DNA from 3 places in the Rhizobium sp. CFBP 13644 genome. Region 3 is predicted to be linked to each of the others. Evidence: riboswitches for the same ligand, from Rfam matches in the RefSeq annotation. Region 3 holds a riboswitch; each other region holds the start of a gene.
What was found. Region 3 has a riboswitch for cobalamin ahead of IFT53_RS12930 (DUF1636 family protein). Riboswitches for the same ligand answer to the same signal wherever they lie in the genome.
Positions count from the first base shown of each region.

Region 1: another riboswitch for cobalamin. It lies ahead of IFT53_RS22225 (ABC transporter substrate-binding protein); the one in region 3 lies ahead of IFT53_RS12930 (DUF1636 family protein).
Region 2: another riboswitch for cobalamin. It lies ahead of IFT53_RS01350 (CbtB domain-containing protein); the one in region 3 lies ahead of IFT53_RS12930 (DUF1636 family protein).

Region 1 is NZ_JACYVF010000013.1:59,955-66,364, reverse strand. It holds gene IFT53_RS22230 (glucose/quinate/shikimate family membrane-bound PQQ-dependent dehydrogenase) at 36-2,375, shown strand; cobalamin riboswitch at 2,529-2,754, shown strand; gene IFT53_RS22225 (ABC transporter substrate-binding protein) at 2,965-3,972, shown strand; gene IFT53_RS22220 (FecCD family ABC transporter permease) at 3,976-4,995, shown strand; gene IFT53_RS22215 (ABC transporter ATP-binding protein) at 4,992-5,756, shown strand; gene IFT53_RS22210 (hypothetical protein) at 5,949-6,260, shown strand.
Region 2 is NZ_JACYVF010000001.1:269,155-275,564, reverse strand. It holds gene IFT53_RS01355 (cytochrome c) at 1-620, shown strand, start outside; cobalamin riboswitch at 650-905, shown strand; gene IFT53_RS01350 (CbtB domain-containing protein) at 1,057-1,239, shown strand; gene IFT53_RS01345 (CbtA family protein) at 1,253-1,966, shown strand; gene IFT53_RS01340 (hypothetical protein) at 1,968-2,282, shown strand; gene IFT53_RS01335 (type 1 glutamine amidotransferase family protein) at 2,279-2,845, opposite strand; gene IFT53_RS01330 (methyl-accepting chemotaxis protein) at 3,022-4,926, opposite strand; gene IFT53_RS01325 (GNAT family N-acetyltransferase) at 5,254-5,742, opposite strand; gene IFT53_RS01320 (MerR family transcriptional regulator) at 5,947-6,360, opposite strand.
Region 3 is NZ_JACYVF010000004.1:85,824-92,233, forward strand. It holds gene cbiB (adenosylcobinamide-phosphate synthase CbiB) at 1-201, shown strand, start outside; gene IFT53_RS12920 (cobyric acid synthase) at 188-1,645, opposite strand; gene cobO (cob(I)yrinic acid a,c-diamide adenosyltransferase) at 1,649-2,266, opposite strand; cobalamin riboswitch at 2,372-2,580, shown strand; gene IFT53_RS12930 (DUF1636 family protein) at 2,692-3,111, shown strand; gene cobW (cobalamin biosynthesis protein CobW) at 3,108-4,142, shown strand; gene cobN (cobaltochelatase subunit CobN) at 4,146-6,410, shown strand, end outside.

The DNA.
Region 1 (6,410 bases), on a different contig from region 3:
GTTTTCGGCGCGGGAGACCACGCCGGGGGCATTTTATGGCAATTACATCCACTGCAGTCGTCCTGACTCTGATTGGTTTAGCAATTTTTGGCTTCGGCTCACAGCTCGCAATGCTGGGCGGCAGCCTCTATTACGCATTGGCTGGCATCGCATTCATTGTGACCGGCGCTCTGCTGTTTAAAAGAAACAAGCTTGCGCTTCACTTCTACGCGGCTTTCGTCATCGCCACCCTCTTATGGGCATTGTGGGAAGTTGGCTTTGACTGGTGGCAACTGGGCCCGCGCGGCGGCTTCATCATCGTCGTCGGTATGTGGCTTCTTATGCCATGGATCAGAAAGCCACTGGGCTTTACCAGCCCCACGGGCATCTCCTATGGCGCAAACGCTGTCCCACTTTTAACTGCCGTTCTGGTTTCAGTGGGTGCAGCAGCATTTGCGATGACGCAGGACCCGCATGACATGGAAGGCGCGCTGCCCACCGACGTGGTGACCGCGTCGCCTGAGTTCGGAAATCCGGTTCCCGATAATGAATGGCATCAATACGGCCGAACCTCGTATGGCCAACGCTATTCGCCGCTGGCGCAGATCAACACGCAGAATGTCGGCGATCTGAAGGAAGCCTGGCGCTACCAGACCGGCGACGTCAAATTGCCTGATGATGTCGGTGAGACAACATATCAGGTGACTCCCTTAAAAGTCGGCAATTCGCTTTACCTTTGCACACCGCATAACTGGGCCATCGCGATCGATGCGGCCACCGGCAAGGAAAAGTGGAAATATGATCCGAATGCAGGTTTGAACCCGGATCGCCAGCACCAGACATGCCGGGGTGTGACATATTACGCGGATCCGGCTGCACAGGCAGGTGCCGCCTGCGCACAGCGTGTCTATCTGCCGACATCGGATGCGCGTCTGATTGCGCTTGATGCTTTGACCGGGCTCGTGTGTGAAGGTTTTGCCGATAAGGGCACGCTGCAACTGGCCAACGGCATGAAGTACAATCCAGCAGGCTACTATTACTCAACATCCCCGCCTGTCGTCGTCGGCAACAAGATCATCATCGGTGGCGCGGTCAACGACAATTATTCAACGCAGTCGCAATCCGGCGTCATCAGGGCATTCGATGTTAACACCGGTGCGCTGATCTGGAACTGGGATTCGGGCAACCCGACCCAGACACAACCGCTTCAGGCTGGTCAAACCTATACGACCAACTCGCCCAACAGCTGGTCCATCTTCAGCGTCGATGAAGCGCTGGGTCTCGTCTATATTCCGCTGGGCAATCAGGTTCCAGACCAGCTCGGCATGGGCCGCAGCGAGAGCGTCGAAAAGTACTCGTCCTCCATCGTTGCGCTCGATATCAACACCGGACAGGATCGCTGGGTCCGCCAGACGGTGCACCACGACCTCTGGGATATGGATGTTCCCGCACAGCCCGTGTTGCTCGATATTACCAGACCGGATGGCCAGTCCGTTCCGGCTTTGGTCGGACCCACAAAACAGGGCGATATCTATGTGCTGGATCGACGAAATGGTGAGCCGCTGCTGGGCATAACGGAAGAGAAAGCACCAGGTGGTGCAATCCCTGAAGATTTCACGTCTCCAACGCAGCCGACATCCGCTTTGTCGTTCAAGCCAGAGCCGCTGGTTGAATCGAACATGTGGGGTGTCTCCATGTTCGACCAGCTGGCCTGCCGGATCAAATTCCATCAGTTGAACTATGAAGGCCGCTATACGCCGCCATCGCTTAACGGCTCGCTGATTTATCCCGGCAATTTCGGCACCTTCAACTGGGGTTCTGTTGCTGTCGATCCGGAGCGGCAGGTCATGTTTGGCATGCCGACATATCTCGCCTTCACGTCTCAGCTCGTGCCACGCGACCAGATTCCGCCCAAGGGCCAGGATGAAAAGGGTAGCGAGCAGGGTCTGAACAGAAATGATGGCGCGCCCTATGGTGTGTTGATGGGACCCTTCCTCGGACCGCTCGGCATTCCATGCCAGGCTCCGCCATGGGGATATGTTGCGGGTGCTGATCTGCGAACCGGTGACGTTGCCTACAAGCACAAGAACGGCACCGTCTATGACATGACGCCGCTTCCCCTGCCTTTCAAGGTTGGCGTTCCCGGCATTGGTGGACCCATGATTACCAAGGGTGGCGTTGCCTTCCTCGGTGCGGCGGTGGACAATTATCTGCGCGCCTATGATCTGACCACGGGCAAGCAGCTTTGGGAAGGTCGTCTTCCAGCCGGTGGACAGGCCACGCCGATGACCTATGCTATGGATGACGGAAAGCAGTATGTGGTGATGGTTGCAGGCGGCCATGGCTCCGTCGGCACAAAGCCCGGTGACTATGTCATCGCCTACACGCTGCCATAACAGCTACAAGATTGATAATTCGAGATGGAAGCCGGGAAGAGATTCCCGGCTTTTTCGTGCGATAGGATGAGCCGTGAAACATCGAAAATCAACGCTTGCAAGTCGATATGTAATAACATAACAATTATTCGACTTGACGGTATGTCGCGATTGCGTCTAACTGGTTGCGACGGTTCCAAGCGAGCAATCGTGAGGAATAATAGGGAATACGGTGAGGACCTACATCCGATGCCGTGGCTGCCCCCGCAACTGTGAGCGGATTGTCGAGCCCTATGACGCTTTTTTAAAAGTGTCATGCCACTGCAAAGCGATTTGCGGGAAGGTTGGGCGAAGGCGCAAATCCGTGAGCCAGGAGACCTGCCGTCATATGTTCAATCCAATTCGCGGGCGGGGATGCCCGGAACAGGAGACGTCGTGATTGCATCGAGCGCTAGCCTGCGCCTTATTCATCTGCCATGTCCCGGTTTCAGATCGTCCCAACGTCCCGTCTTTGCGGGCTGACAGTCTAAACATGTTCATACCCAGTTGCGCCTTGCGCAACTCATGACGATCGGGGACTATCGAAATGACATTACACTTCAGGCACGCCATGGGCGCTGCCATCTTCGCGGTTGCAAGCTCGTTTGCGGCGCTGCCTTCTGCCCATGCGGCGCAGACGTCCTATCCTTTGACACTCAAGAATTGCGGTCGGGATGTCACCTTCACGCATGCGCCTGAGCGCACCGTCGCCGTTGGACAGAGCACCACGGAAATTCTCTATCTGCTGGGCCTTTCAGATAAGGTTGTCGGCACGGCGGTTTGGGTCGGCCCTGTGATCAAGGGCTATGAAGAAGCCAATGCCAAGATCGACCGGCTTGCGGATAATGACCCGAGTTTCGAGAGCGTTCTGGCCAAGAAGCCAGACTTGGTAACGGTGCAATATCAATGGCATGTCGGCCCGGAAGGTGTGGTTGCCAAGCCTGAACAGTTTGAAGAACTGAAGATCCCGGTCTACACATCGCCCGCCGATTGCACCGGCAAGGACAATTCCGGTGGTGGCGATGGCGTGCGCCATTCCGTGTTCACCATGGACCTGATCTATCAGGAAGTGGCCGACCTCGCGCAAATCTTCAATGTTCAGGACAAGGGCGAAAAGCTGGTGGCCGAACTGAAGGCCCGCGAAGAGACCGCTCGCAAGAAGATCGTTTCCGCCAAAGGCCAGCTTTCCGCAGTCTTCTGGTTCTCCAGCGCAGAGCTTGCAATAGACCCTTACGTTGCAGGCAAAAACGGCGCACCCGGCTATATCATGTCGGCACTCGGCATCAAAAATGTCATAGAAAGCAATGAAGAGTGGCCGACGGTCGGTTGGGAAACCATCGCCAAGGCTAATCCCACAATCGTCGTGGCGGGCAAGATGGATCGCAGGCGCTTTCCGGCAGATGATGTCGCGCTCAAGCAGAAATTCCTGAAGGAAGATCCGGTTACGAGCCTGATGCCATCAGTCAAAGAGGGCCATATCGTCACCATGGACGCACAGGCGATGAACCCCACGATCCGCACCATCGATGGTATCGAAGTTCTGGCCGACGCTATCGTCCAGCTTGGGCTTTCCAACTAGGCCATGGGTGCCTGTTTCACAATAACCCGTGCCGTCTTGCTGGCGGCCGGGCTCCTGGGTCTGGCGCTCTGGCTCGGCGCAGCCATTGGCGAGACATCCATTTCCATGGATGTCGTTGCCAAGACGGTGGCAAACCGTGTGTTCGATGCCGGCTATCCGCTGGATGCGATCGATGAAGGCATCATCTGGAACTACCGCCTCAGTCGTGCTGTGGTTGCGGCCTGCTGCGGTGCAGCCCTTGCGTTGTCGGGCGTCGTGCTTCAGGCGCTGTTGCGCAATCCGCTGGCCGACCCCTATATTCTGGGCATTTCAGCCGGTGCATCGACGGGCGCGGTTGGCGTTGCCATTCTCGGCTTTGGCGCTGGCATGCTCACCATGCCGCTCGGCGCGTTCCTCGGTGCGCTCACAGCCTTTGCCCTCGTCAGCCTGCTGGCCTTGAGGGCTGGCAGCGGAAACAGCGCCATCATTCTGGCGGGTGTGGCGGGTTCGCAGCTTTTCAATGCCATCACCTCCTTTATCGTGACGAAGGCTGCCAATGCCGAACAGGCGCGGGGCATCATGTTCTGGCTGCTCGGCAATCTCTCCGGTGTGCGCTGGCCAGATGTGTGGCTGGCCTTGCCGGTCACGCTTATCGGCCTGTTGGTCTGCCTGTGGCATGCGCGTGCGCTGGATGCCTTTACCTTCGGCTCCGGCTCCGCTGCCTCGCTCGGCATACCGGTTCGGCGCGTCTACATCGTACTCACTGGCATCTGCGCGCTGATGACGGCCATCATGGTCAGTATTGTCGGCTCCATCGGCTTTATCGGTCTTGTCATTCCCCATGCAGCACGCATGATTGTCGGCGTCCGCCATGGGCGCCTGTTGCCCGCTGCGGCCCTGACCGGAGCCGTGTTCATGATTGCGGCAGACATCGTTTCGCGCACCATCATCGCCGGGCAGGTCTTGCCGATCGGCGTCATCACGGCGCTGTTCGGTGCCCCGGCCTTCGCGCTCATTCTCAGCCAGCGACGGAGATCGGTATGACCCTTTGCGCGCAGGATCTATGCTGGTCTGCCGGTGGTGTCGAGATTGTGAGGAACGTCAGTCTCGAGATCAGGCCGGGCGAGTTTCTGGGCATTGTCGGGCCCAACGGTTCCGGCAAGACGAGTCTCATGTCGCTTCTCTGCGGCCTTCGAAAGGCGAAATCCGGTCAAGTGACGCTGGACGGGAAGTCCATGGAAAGCCTGAACCGTCGCGATGTCGCACGATCTATCGCCCTTGTTGAGCAGCAGGCGGAGACGCAGGAGCGCATCAACGCCCGTCAGGCCGTCGAGCTTGGTCGCACGCCGCATAAAAGCGCCCTGTCGCCATGGTCGGCGCAGGATGATGCCATTGTGGATCAGGCATTGCGGGATGTGGATGCAAAGCATCTTTCAAAGCGCATGTGGCACACGCTATCGGGGGGCGAGCGGCAGCGGCTGCACATCGCCCGCGCCCTGGCCCAGAAGCCGGATATTCTGCTTCTGGACGAGCCGACCAATCATCTCGATATCGGTCACCAGATTGCGCTGTTACACCTCGTGCGCAAACAGCGGCTGACGGTGGCCGCAGCGCTGCATGACCTCAACCATGCGGCCATGTTTTGTGACCGGGTGGCGGTGATGAAGGCGGGTGAGCTTGTGGCGCTTGGCAAGCCATCGACGGTCTTCACGGCTAGCCTGATCGCGGATGTGTTTGGTGTCGAAGTCGATGTGGAAACGGGTGATGGCGACACGTGCCACATTCGCTATCGGGCTCCAAAGTAAGGGTGGCGCGGCATCTTTAGAAAGGCCTGTTGCCTTTCTTGTCCAATTCCCCCTGCCGCGCCTCTTGAATTGCAGCGACGGCCTCCCACATCTCCACCAACCCGCTGGTCCGGGCCCCTCTGGTGAAAGTCTCGGCGCTTTCACGATGTCGGACCTTTTCCGACATCATCGCCGAGTGTGCAGAGGTTACGCATGATTTCCGATATTGCCGCATGGCTCATCACGCTTTTTGTCCTGAACCCCATTCAGGCAGAGGTGCAGGACCGCCTTCAGGGCGCAAATGCCTCAGCCCAATCCCTTCAGCAGTCGCAGCAATGCGTGGCCGCGCAGGGGCCTAAGCTCCTTCAGCGCGCAGGCGAGGATCCATCATGGGCCATTGCAACGATTGTGGGCTACAGCTTCGGCTGGACGTCACCCGTGCAGTTGCTGGATGCTGATGATCCGAACTGCGCCGAGTTGACGCGGCTGCTCCAGTCCAGCGAGAGTGAAGAGGGCAATAGCTGAACTGCTAGTTTTTCAATGCTTGACCGGGTGAGGCAAAGGTGCGCGGCACATCACCCTGCTGCATGGGCAGCATGTTACAGATGGCCTTCTGGCCAAGCACGCAGCCGCTTTTCGTCAGATGATTTCGTGAAAATGTTGTAAACAGAACCA
Region 2 (6,410 bases), on a different contig from region 3:
TCGGCGCATGGTCGCTCGCACAGTTTGGCGATGCCATGACGCGGGGCGTGGGCAAGGATGGCGAGCACCTCTATCCGTCCTTTCCCTATAATTCCCATGCGCGGATGACCCCGCAGGATATCAACGACCTCTTCGCCTATCTGAAAACCTTGCCCGCCAGCACCAATGATGCGCCCGGCCACGATCTGCCATTTCCCTTCAACATCCGGCTTGTTCTTGGCGGCTGGAAGTTCCTGTATTTCGATAAGGGCGAACCGCGCGTCGAGATTGCCAATGCGAATGCGCAGGTCGTTCGCGGCCAATATCTGGTGGAAGGCCCCGGCCATTGCGGCGAGTGCCATACCCCGCGAGATGCGCTGGGCGGCTTCATGAAGGGCCAGTGGCTTGCCGGTGGACCGAACCCGGAAGGCGAGGGGCGCATTCCCGATATTCGCCCGGAATCGCAGACCATCGGCTCATGGAGTGAAGCGGATATCGCCAATTATCTGGAAACCGGCTTCACGCCGGACTTCGATAGTGCCGGTGGATCCATGGTCAAAGTCCAGCAGAATATGGCCCGTCTTCCTGCCGAAGACCGCCAGGCCATTGCGGCCTATCTCAAGGCACTTCCTTCTCCCTGAGAAGCCATTGACTCCTCAACCCGTCCGCAGGATAACGGTTGTGTGATGGTCTTTCCGGTTCGCCCGGAAAGTGAAAAGGGAACACGATAGGAGCCTCAAGCTTTGATTCGTGGCTGCCCCCGCAACTGTGAGCGGAGAGCCTGAAAACGTATTGCCACTGGTCTGGCCCATCGGCACGAAATTCTCCGGGATTTCGTAAAGCACGATGCGAAACAAAGGACCGGGAAGGTGTTTTCAAGGTTGTGACCCGCAAGCCAGGATACCTGCCATCACGGAAGTGTCGTCAATGCCGGCGGGGTGTCCGGAACAGCACGGTTTTCAGGTCGGGATATTCCCGCCTTCAAGACCCTGTGTCTCTTTTCCCCGTGGTGAATGTTGAATGCGGTCGTGGGTCTTTTGATCAGAATGACGCCCACCCGCACGTGAAAGGGTCACCATGTCTATCCACCAGAATACGGCGGCAAGCGCCGTCTCGTCCTCAACCTCAAGACTTGCGCAATCGCTGACAGCAGCCTTGCTCGGCCTGTTTATCGTGGGCTTTGTCGGCTTCTCGCAGGTAGAAGCCGTGCACAATGCCGCGCATGATACGCGCCACGCCAACGCCTTCCCTTGCCATTGAGGGGAGGAAGATCATGCCATTTTTCCGTAATATCGTTTTCACCGCCGTTCTGGTGGGCTTGATTGCCGGTTTGGCCGTCAGCGCCATGCAGGCCATCGGCACCACGCCGCTCATCCTTCAGGCCGAAACCTTCGAAAGCCGCGGCGCAGAGGTTGCGCATGCGCACACCCATGAGGCGGGCGCACCCGCAGATCATCACCACGATCCAGAAGCGTGGGCGCCCGCCGATGGCTTCGAGCGCAATGCGTACACCATCGCCGCCAATGTGCTGACTGCCATCGGCTATGCGCTGGTGCTCACGGCTCTGATTTCCTTGCGCAATTCCGCAGGCGGCTGGCGGGAAGGGCTGCTCTGGGGCCTTGCCGGTTTTGCCGCCGTCATGCTGGCCCCGGCCATCGGCCTGCCGCCGGAACTGCCCGGCAGCCCCGCCGCAGAGCTTGGTGCGCGTCAGATGTGGTGGGTGGCAACCGTTGCTGCCACGGCGGGCGGTCTGGCGCTACTTGCCTTCAAACGGGCGGAAGCATGGGCGGTCATTCTGGCTCTGGTGTTGATGGCCGCTCCCCACATCATCGGCGCGCCCTTGCCGCCAGCGGGTGAACACGCGCTGGCACCTCTGCCGCTGGAGCGCCGTTTCGTCGTTCTGGCAACCGTGACCAGCTTCGTGTTCTGGATCATCTTGGGAACCTTGAGCGGCCATCTTCTCAAACGTGTCGACGTTGCGAGATAATATGGAAACCGCAAGTGAATGGAGCGACGGGCTCGATGCCTTGCGTTTTTCCGTTCCCGGCCATGGCGCGCCCTGCGCCATGCACCGGCTGGCCTTCAAGGCTTTGCTGGGCAAAGAGCCGCAAAAGGCCGCGTGTCTTCAGTTCTTTGCTGAGAACCGGGAGGCCTTTCTCAAGGCCGCCTCAGCCAAGATCAGCAGCCTGAAACTTCCCGCCGATCGCAGCCTGCACATCAACAGCAGAGACGTCAGGCGCGCGATGACAGAAAATCCGATTGAGGGGACTGCGCGTGCGTGTCGTGTGCTTGACCGCCGTTAGAGATGCTCCGCCGCAAACCCGGCCATCTCGGCCTCCGCCTCCGGCCCCCAGAGATCGAGCGCTTTCAATATTTCGCTCGCGAAACTCACAGGTGCGGTTCCAGGTGCCGTGATGATGCCTTGGTCGCTGACGGCCTGGGGCTGCTCGCGGTAGTGTTCGGCACCCTCATAGGTGATGTAGGTGGAGTGTGATGCCACGGAATTTCCGGTGTGTGCCACGTGGTTCAACACGCCCGTTCCGGCCAGCGCACTCGCTGCTGCGCAAATGCCAGCCACCAAACGGTGCTGCGCGCGAAAGCGGTGGACGAGATCGGTAAAATCCGGTGCCATTTTCCGTTCCCAGATCAAGCCGCCGGGAATGACCAGCGCGTGAACAGTCTCCGGGTCCAGTGCGTCATAAGTCGTATCCGGGACGATCTTCAGCCCACCCATGGAGGTGAGGGGCGCACCATCGGGGGATGCGGTGAAGATATCGACGCCCAAATAACCGCGCGCCATTGCCGTCAGAATAGCGGGCTCCCAATCAGCAAATTCCTCGGTCAGTGCCAAGGCAATACGGGGCATAGTCATCTCCTGCAATCATCGATGTTTGCTATGCTATCGGAAAAGCTTTTGAGCAAAAAGGCTGAAACTGGCAGGGGGGTGGCCGCGAGACCTCTTGAGGGAAATGGCTTAAGCTTTGCGCAACAAAAAACGCGGCATCAGATGCCGCGCTTTCTTTAGATTCAATGTTGTCCTGTTCAGGCTGCTGCGCGGTAGCGCTGGCCTGACTGACCGTTGCTTTCCAACCGGAAACGCTCAAGCTGGGCATGCAACTGGCGCGCTTCGTCGGCCAGAATCTGGCTGGCGGCGGTGGTTTCTTCCACCATTGCGGCGTTCTGCTGCGTCATCTGGTCCATATGGTTGACCGAGCTGTTGATCTCTCCGAGCGCCATGGATTGCTCCGCAGCGGCCCGTGCAATGGTCGTGACATGGTCATCGACGCGGTTGACGAGTTCTTCGATCTCTTTCAGCGCTTCTCCGGTCGACAGAACCAGCGATACCCCACCCTTGACTTCATCTGCCGAGGTGGTGATGAGGCCCTTGATTTCGCGGGCAGCATTTGCCGAGCGTTGGGCCAGTTCGCGAACTTCCTGTGCAACCACAGCAAAGCCACGACCCGCTTCACCGGCACGCGCAGCTTCAACACCGGCGTTCAGGGCAAGTAGGTTGGTCTGGAAGGCGATCTCGTCGATGACAGAGATGATCTGACCGATTTTCTGCGAGGATTGTTCGATCCGGCCCATTGCATCGATTGCGTTGCGAACGATGTTGCCGGATTTGCCAGCGCTGCTCTTGGTGTCGCGCACCATCTGCGTCGCTTCATTGGCACGCGCAGTCGATGTCTTGACGGTGGTTGTGATTTCTTCCAGGGCTGCTGCGGTTTCTTCGAGGGCTGCGGCCTGCTGTTCGGTGCGTCGTGCCAGCTGGTTGGCCGAAGAGGACAATTCGCCGGAATTGTCGGTGATGGTGCCCGCAGCATGGCGGATGGTCTGCATCGTGGCGCGCAAGGTTGCCAGCGTCTGGTTGACGTTGGTTTGCAGTTCAGCAAAGGCACCCTGATAGCTGCCATTCATTTCCTGCGTCAGGTCGGCTTCAGATAGGGCAGCAATAACGCGGCGAACTTCTGTAACACCCAGATCGACATTGATGACCAGTTCATTGACGCTTTCTGCGAAGGTCTGCAGGTCCGCGTCTTCATACGTCTTGGCAATACGCTTGGAGAAGTCGCCAGCCGCAGCCGCAGCTACGATGCCGCTGATCGAGGACTGCAAGTCTTTGCTCTGTGCGGTGAGGGCGGCTTCCTGAGCTTCCATCTCACGCATCTGCATTTCGTTGGCTCTGAACACTTCAAGCGCACGGGCCATTTCACCAATTTCGTCCTGACGGTCCACACCACCGATCGGATCGTGCAGATCGCCCTTTGCAAGACGGCTCATCCGCTCGGTGAGCAGGCGCACGGGACGCGAGATGCCGCGCCCGCCAACAAACAGTCCGGCCATCACGCCGCCGATAATCGAGATCACGGCGGTCGTTACCAGAACGATCATCGTTACGCTGGAAACGGAAAGCGCATTCGCACGCGATGCTTTCAGCTCTTCGCCGGAATAGGTGCTGTAAATCTTCACAGCGGCGGTCACGGCCTTCTGGCCTTCAAGGCTGTCAGCAAGACCCGCCTTGAGCGCATCGGTCGTAATGGATGGGGTGGCAGTCAATTTCACCAGCGCCCGGATTTTATCAAAATAGGCATTGAGCGCTGTGCCGATATCGGCAAGCTGCTTCTTTTCGGTTGCATCCGCAGCCGTCGCGATTTTGGGAAGGCGCTCCAGCATTTCCTTGGCGCGCTTTTCGGTTTCCGCTGCAAAGTCTGCGGATTTCTCGGGCGCCAGAACCAGCTGGTAGGTCATGCGGCTGATTGCGATAATGTCTACACGCAGGTCCATTGCCTCGCGTGCAGCTTCTTCCTTCGTGCCGGTATCCTTCAAGGCAGTGCCAAGCGACATGAGGCCTTGAGTTCCAGCGATGGTGATTGCAAAGGCCGCAAGCCCCATGAGTGCAACCACCAGGCTAACTTTCTTCAAAATCGAAATATTGCTGATATTCATATTGGATACCGGTTGGTTGAACTCTCCATCCTGGAAAGCGGCAACTGCCAACTGCGGCTTCATCCCACAGACATCTCAATTAGTTACGCCTAAAACCTTTCAATACTATTGAAATTATGGGGATAGACTGTTTCTGCAGAACAGGATTAAAGCCGAATTAATGCCCCGTCCTGATTTTTTGGGCGCAGAGCCGCGCCGGATAGGATGCTTATCCTGTTCCGGCTGCTGCAAGGTCCTCGGAAGCTCCCCGGAATATCCATTGTAAAATGCACGGCAGCCCTTGGGGAAGGCGGGCGGGCAATTGCCACGCCACAACGCTTCAGCGTCTCAAGCCAAGGCCTGCATGAAGCGCATGCCAGTGACGGGGCGCGGTATGAAATCCATGTTTTCATAGAATTTATGTGCCGCGAAATTGCCGGTTGCGGCACCCACGGACATGAAGTCGCAGCCGCAACGCTTGGCGACATCGCTGGCGCGCGCCACCAGATGCTGACCTGTGCCATGGCCACGATGACCATCACGCACAAAAAGATGGTGCAGTTCCATGCCGCGACGACCCTCCTGGGCGCGGTAGAGTGGCATGAGAATGGCGTAACCGATCAAAGCATCGTCCGCCTCGGCCACCAACGCCGTGATCCACGGCACGTTGCCGAAGAGATCACGCTCCAGTTTTTCCGGCGTAATTCCAGCCGCATCGCCATGGTGAGCGGCCAGAAGCTCAATCATCTCGTTGAGTTCAGGCAGATCATCCTTGCGCGCAGCACGAATGGTCACAACAGGCGGTCTCGGCAGGGTCAGAAGGCTGTCTTCGGTCATTCTCGTGTCCTTCGGGTTCTGGTTTTCGCCGTCAGGACGTTTGAAAACAACAAAGCCGCCTGACGGCGGCTTGTTGACAAAATGATCTGTCGAGCCGCCCTTAAAGGAAGGCCCAAAAATACGTGCAGGAAATGAGTGCGCGTGCGTTGATCATGGGACATTCAATGCGCTGGAAACGGGATTGAGTCAAGTGGTCTGCATTTCTCAATGCTCATGCTCGCACAATTCGTGGTTTGAGAGCGCCCGGATGACGTAGCAGTCCTCGATGGAATGGCCGTCGCAGTGGGAGACGATGCGTTTCAGCTCGTGCTCCAGCTTTTTAAGCTTGGCGATCTTTTCGCGCACCGTGGCCAGATGGTCGGCAGCGATGCGGTCTGCGCCGTCGCAGGGCATTTCTCGGTGCTGGCTGAGCGCAATCAACTCGCGGATGGCGTCGATATTAAGGCCGAGATCGCGGGCGTGCCGCACGAAGGCGAGGCGCTCCAGATCTGACTTTTCATAGCGCCGCTGGTTGCCTTCGGACCGTTCGGCCGCGCGCAGCAGACCCATCTGCTCATAATAGCGGATGGTCGTGACCTTGACGCCTGTGGTTCTGGATAGATCCCCGATGGAATACATGATCGCCTCATATCTATAGCTTCTGTAGATATAGGTGTAAGGCTTGCCCA
Region 3 (6,410 bases):
GCGATGGCGGGCGCGCTGGGCTTTGCGCTGGCCGGACCGCGCTCCTATGGCGGACAGATGATCGAGGCGCGGTTCATGGGCGAAGGCGGGCGGCGGGATCTGACCTCTGCCGATATTCGCAAAGCGTTGAAACTGGCGCGCATCGCGGATGCCATGCTGCTTGGCCTCTTCGGGGTTTTGGCCTTGGTTATCGCGCTATAGCGATCAGCGCATCGAGATCCAGATGGCGTTCCAGATGTTCCGCCAGCCGGTCGAGAACGGCATCCACCTGTTCCTCATAATCAAGCGTTGAGCTTTGCCCGCCGAGGCGCTCCAGCCATGCGCTGCGCTGGTCATCATCGGCAAACAGGCCATGGACATAGGTGCCCATGACACGGCCACTGGCAGAAATCGCGCCATCGGTATGGTTGCCGATGGTGGCGAAGGCGCGGGCGGTGTCTTTGCCTTCGCTGACGCCGACATGCATTTCATAGCCGGAGAAGGAAATGCCATCAAAGCTTTGGCCAGTGACGGAGACGAGGCGCTTGTCGTCGGTCAGGACGGTCTCGATATCCAGCAGGCCAAGTCCCTCAGCGGTATGAGGCGCGCCTTCGATGCCGTGCGGGTCGGCGACCGTCTTTCCCAGCATCTGGTAGCCGCCGCACAGGCCCAGAACATATCCGCCACGGCGCAGATGCGCCTTGATATCGATATCCAGGCCAGATTTTTTCAGCGTGGCCAGATCGGCAATGGTGGATTTGGAGCCGCAGAGCAGCACCAGCGCGCAATCGCCGGGAATGGCATCGCCCGGTCTGATGCGCAGAAGTTCAACGTCTGGCTCGGCCTCCAGCGGATCAAGGTCATCGAAGTTTGAAATATGCGGCAGGACCGGAACGGCAATGCGGATCTTTGCGCCGGGCTTGCGCTGTCCGGGTCCTGTCAGGCCTAGCGCATCTTCGGCGGGCAAGCGGCTGGCATCGGCAAAATGCGGCAGCAGGCCAATGGGCCGCCAACCGGTCTGATCTTCGATGATGCGCATGCCCTCATCAAACAGCGAGGGATCGCCGCGAAAACGGTTGACGATGAAACCCTCGATCATGGCCGCGTCTTGCGTATCCAGAACGGTCTGGGTGCCGACGATGCTGGCGATGACGCCACCGCGATCAATATCTCCGATGAGAATGACTGGCGCATTGGCGGCGCGTGCAAAGCCCATATTGGCGATGTCGTTGGCGCGCAGATTGACCTCGGACGCGCTGCCCGCACCCTCCACCAGCACAAGGTCGCATTTCGCCTTCAGGTGATCGAAACTATCCAGCACTCGGGCCATCAGGCCAGCCTTCATGTGCTGGTAATCGGCGGCCTTGGCGTTGCCGATGACTTTGCCCTGCACCACGACCTGAGCGCCGGTTTCGCTTTGCGGCTTCAACAGCACCGGGTTCATATGAACGGACAGGGCAACCCCTGCGGCGCGCGCCTGCAAAGCCTGCGCCCGGCCAATCTCGCCGCCATCATCGGTAACAGCGGCGTTGTTGGACATGTTCTGCGGCTTGAACGGCATGACTGAAAGACCGCGCTTTGTGAGGGCACGCGCCAGCCCCGCCACCATCAAGGATTTGCCAACATCCGAGCCTGTGCCCTGAAACATCAAAACGCGTGCCGCCATGTCTTAAAACTCGATGCCTGACTGGGCTTTCACGCCTGCCTTGAAGTGGTGCTTTACCAGCGTCATTTCCGTCACCATATCGGCAGCATCGATCAAGGGCTGCTTGGCGTTGCGGCCGGTGACCATGACGTGAAGGCCCGGGCGGCGATTGCTAAGTGTTTCCACCACCTCGTCCAGCGGCAGATAATCATAGCGCAGCGCGATGTTGAGCTCATCCAGCACCACGAGAGCGATGGTTTCATCGGCCATCATGACTTTCGCTTCTTCCCAGGCTTTTGTCGCGGCTGCGACGTCGCGCTTCAGATCCTGCGTGTCCCACGTGAAACCTTCGCCCATGGTGCGCCATTCCACGCGGTCACCAAACAGGGCAAGCGCCTGCTGCTCGCCGGTGGACCAAGCGCCCTTGATGAATTGCACGATGCCGACACGCCCGCCGGTGCCGAGCATGCGCAGCGCCAGACCGAAGGCTGCGGTGGATTTGCCCTTAGCAGGGCCGGTATTGACCATCAGCAGGCCTTTTTCGACCGTCTTCTCAGACACTTCGGCATCCTGCACGGCTTTGCGGTTGACCATCTTGGCGCGGTGACGCTCGGCTTCGCTTTCGCTGATATCGCGGTTCATGGCGTCTCATTCCTCTTGGCGCATGCGTGTCAAAGCGGCGACTATAGCCAAAACGGTTTCCACGGCAATGATGCCGCGGCATTGACACAAAAGCCGTGCAGGGCATAAGGGTTAACCACTGACGGTCTTTTTCCGGCAACGGGAAAAGCTAAGAGGGAACACGGTTCCGTTCGCAATGCGGACCAATCCGTGGCTGCCCCCGCAACTGTATGCGGTGAGCCTGCGCCATAAGCCACTGGACATTATGTTCGGGAAGGCGGTGTCGGGCGTCTCACGCCGCAAGCCAGGAGACCTGCCGTTTCAGAAAAATGCGTCTGCCGGGCGGGGTGCTCCGGTTAGCCGGTCATATCAAGCGAAACGTGCTTTGGCGCGTGGCGTCGATATCCGCACCCCTAGAGAATTTGCAGGCGCGGAAAGTTGACACCTTGGATCTGACATCGACCCCACCAGATAAGACCGCGAAAGCAGACGGAGCCGCAGGCGTCGTTGTTTTCGTCTGCCGCAGCTGCCGCGATGAGGTTGACCCGAATGCCGAGCCGCGCCCGGGTGCCACCCTTTCGCATGCTGCTGTTGAGCTGGGCCGTGCCGAGGGCGTCGATGTGCGCAGCGTCAATTGCCTTGCCAATTGCAAGCGCGGCCTGAGTGCGGCCATGCGCAGCGCCAATGGCTGGTCTTATATGTTCGGTTCCCTAACCCAAGACGACGCTGGCGACCTTCTGGTCGGTGCACGTCTTCTGGCCTCTGCGCCGGATGGCCTGATGCCGTGGCGCGGACGGCCTGACAGTTTGAAACGCGGCCTTGTGGCTCGCATTCCCCCTTTGCATTTTACCGAGGAGACACCATGACCACGCTAGACCGCGTTCCCTGCACCATCATCACCGGCTTTCTGGGCGCTGGCAAAACCACCTTGCTGCGTGGATTGCTGGAAAAACTGGATGGAAAGCGGCTGGCCATCATCGTCAACGAGTTCGGCGATGTCGGTATCGATGGCGAGATCCTCAAGGGTTGCGGCATTGAAAGCTGCCCGGAAGAAAACATCGTGGAGCTGGCCAATGGCTGCATTTGCTGCACGGTGGCGGATGATTTCCAGCCGGCTATCGAGCAGATTTTGAGCCGCGAGCCCCGCGTCGAGCATATTCTGATCGAAACATCGGGCCTTGCGCTGCCAAAGCCTCTGGTGCAGGCTTTCCAGTGGCCAGCCATCAAAAGCCGCGTGACGGTGGATGCCGTTGTGGCTGTTGCCGATGGTGCAGCCCTTGCCGAAGGCATGGTTTCGCATGATCTGGAAGCGCTAGCCGCCCAGCGCCAGAATGACGAGGCGCTTGATCATGACGACCCGGTCGAAGAAGTCTTCGAAGACCAGATTGCCTGCGCCGATCTCATCGTGCTGACCAAGGGTGACCTGCTGGATGCCGAGGGTCTGGAGCGCGCCAAGGCGCATATCAATGCCCATCTGCCGAAGGCCTCGAAGATCATCGTCGCATCCAATGGCGTGATCGACCCGGCTGTGCTGATTGGCCTGGGACTGGCCGTTGAAGAGGATATCGACAACCGCCACACGCACCACGATGACGAGGAAGACCACGACCACGACGAGTTCGACAGCTTTGTCGTAGAACTGGATGCCGTGACGGATGCGGACGCGCTGGCCGCAAGGATTGCTGAAACGGCTGCCTCTGAAAACGTGCTGCGGATCAAGGGCTTTGTCGAGGTTTCGTCAAAGCCGATGCGTTTGCAGGTTCAGGCCGTGGGTTCGCGGGTCAACCACTATTTCGACCGTCCCTGGGGTGCGGGTGAAGAGCGTCGCAGCCGTCTGGTCGTGATCGGTGAGAAGGGTCTCGACCGCGCGAAGATCGAGCGGATGCTGGCAGCCTGATCCATGCACATTCTCGCCACCACATCCTCGTCTCTGGACGACCTGATCGAGCCGGTTGATCTCAACCAGCCGAGGGCGGATGTGGTGGTGATGTCCTTTTCGGCGAGCGATCTGGCCGGGCTGGAGCGTGGATGGGCTGTTGATGGCGACAGCGTCTCGATGGTCAGCGCCAACCTGTCCGAGCTTCGCCACCCCATGTCCGTCGACCTGTGGATGGAGAAGACGGCAGAACACGCCAAGCTGATCCTTATCCGGATTCTCGGCGGTGCGGATCGCTGGCGCTATGGCGTGGATCAGCTTTCCAGAATGGCACGGCAACGGGGCATAAAGCTGGTGCTTCTGCCCGGTGAATGCAGCGAGCGTGACGAGAAGCTTGAGGCTGCTTCCACTGTTGATCTTGAGACGCTGAAAGCCATCCTCGCCTTTTTCCGCGCAGGCGGGGCTGACAACATGGCGCGTGTTGCGGCGGGGCTTTCAGCCTTTGCAAAGGGAGATGCCTGGCCTGATATGGTGGCGGAACCGCTGCCCAAATCCGGTTTTTATCGCCCGGGCGAAGGCCTTGTGACGCTTGAAGAGGCGCTTTCCGGCTTCCCTGATAATGCCCCTCTGCTGCCCATCCTGTTTTATCGTTCCATGCTGCTGGCCGCCGATGTCGCGCCTATTGATGCGCTGTTTGAGGCGTTGCGCGAACGCGGCTTTGCGCCGCTACCGATCTTCGTCAGCGGGTTGAAGGATCACGATGCCATTCATTTTCTGGAACAGACGCTTCGGGATTTGAAACCTGATGCCATCATTGCCGCCACGGCCTTTGCCAGCCAGACGGATGAAAACGGCACGGCCTTGTTCGCGCGGCTGGGTGTTGCTGCATTTCAGGTCATCATGGCCACCACGCGGCGTGATGGCTGGGTGGACAATCTGCGTGGGCTCAACCCATCCGACCTTGCCATGCATGTGGTGCTGCCGGAACTGGACGGGCGGATGCTAGCCGGGGTCATCTCGTTCAAGCAACCTGACCCGAATGGCGGGCAGGGCCTCATCAACACGCCGGAGCCTGATCGAATCGAGCAGGTTGCCAACCGCGTATCGGCCTTTCTGCGACTGAAACATGCAGCACCCTCAAAAAGGCGTATCGTTATTTTGATGCCGGATTATCCCGGCGCGGCACCGGGGCGCACCGGCTATGCCGTGGGTCTTGATGTGCCGCAGAGCGTGCTGGAAATGCTGCGGGATTTGCGGGATGCCGGATATTCGGTGGATGATATTCCGCAGACCGCGCGTGAACTGCTGGACCGCATCGAAGCTGGCACCGCGTCGTTTGGAGCCGACCGTTACGGCGCGTTTCGCGCATCCATGCCCGCAGATGCCAGTCAGGCGCTTGATGACACATGGGGTGATGTGGCGGAAGATGACGCTTTCGAAGGTGGAGCATTCCATTTCCGCGCTGCGCAGTTTGGAGCCGTGACCGTGGCGCTTGCGCCGGATCGTGGCCGCAATGAAGACCGGCGTGTTGATTATCACGACCCAACCTTGCCGCCACGCCATGCCCTTGTGGCCTTTGGCGCGTGGATGCAGCAGGGGCTTGGAGCCCATGCCATCATCCATGTCGGTGCCCATGGCACGCTGGAATGGTTGCCGGGAAAGACCGTCGCGCTATCGCAGGCCTGTTTCCCCGAAATCGTCACCGGGCCGCTGCCGGTCATCTATCCCTTCATCGTCTCCAATCCCGGTGAGGCAGCGGTGGCCAAGCGGCGCATTGCGGCTGTTACCATCGGTCATATCCCGCCTGTTCTCATCGAGGCGGGACTATCGCCGGATCAGATGGCGCTGGAGCAGCTTGTCGATGAATATGCGCAGGCAGACGGGCTGGACCGTCGCCGCCGTGATCGGCTGGCCAAGCTTATTGTCGAGAAGGCGCAGGAGACCGGGCTGGCGGCAGATGCGGGCATCGATATGGGCGATGATGCCGATACGGCGCTTTCCCGAATCGATGCGTTTCTCTGTGATCTCAAGGACTTCGCCATCAAGGACGGCCAGCATGTGTTTGGCCGATGCGCGGATGATGAGCCGGATTCTCTCAGACGTCAGAGTGCGCTGGCGGAAAAGGCGGCGCTTTTGTCGGCGCTAGATGGGCTGCATATTGTGCCGGGACCATCGGGTGCGCCTGCACGCAGGCGGCTGGATGTGTTGCCCACAGGGCGAAATCTCTACGCTGCCGATCCGCGCACCATGCCGACCCGGACCGCCTTCGAGCTTGGCCGCATGGCGGGC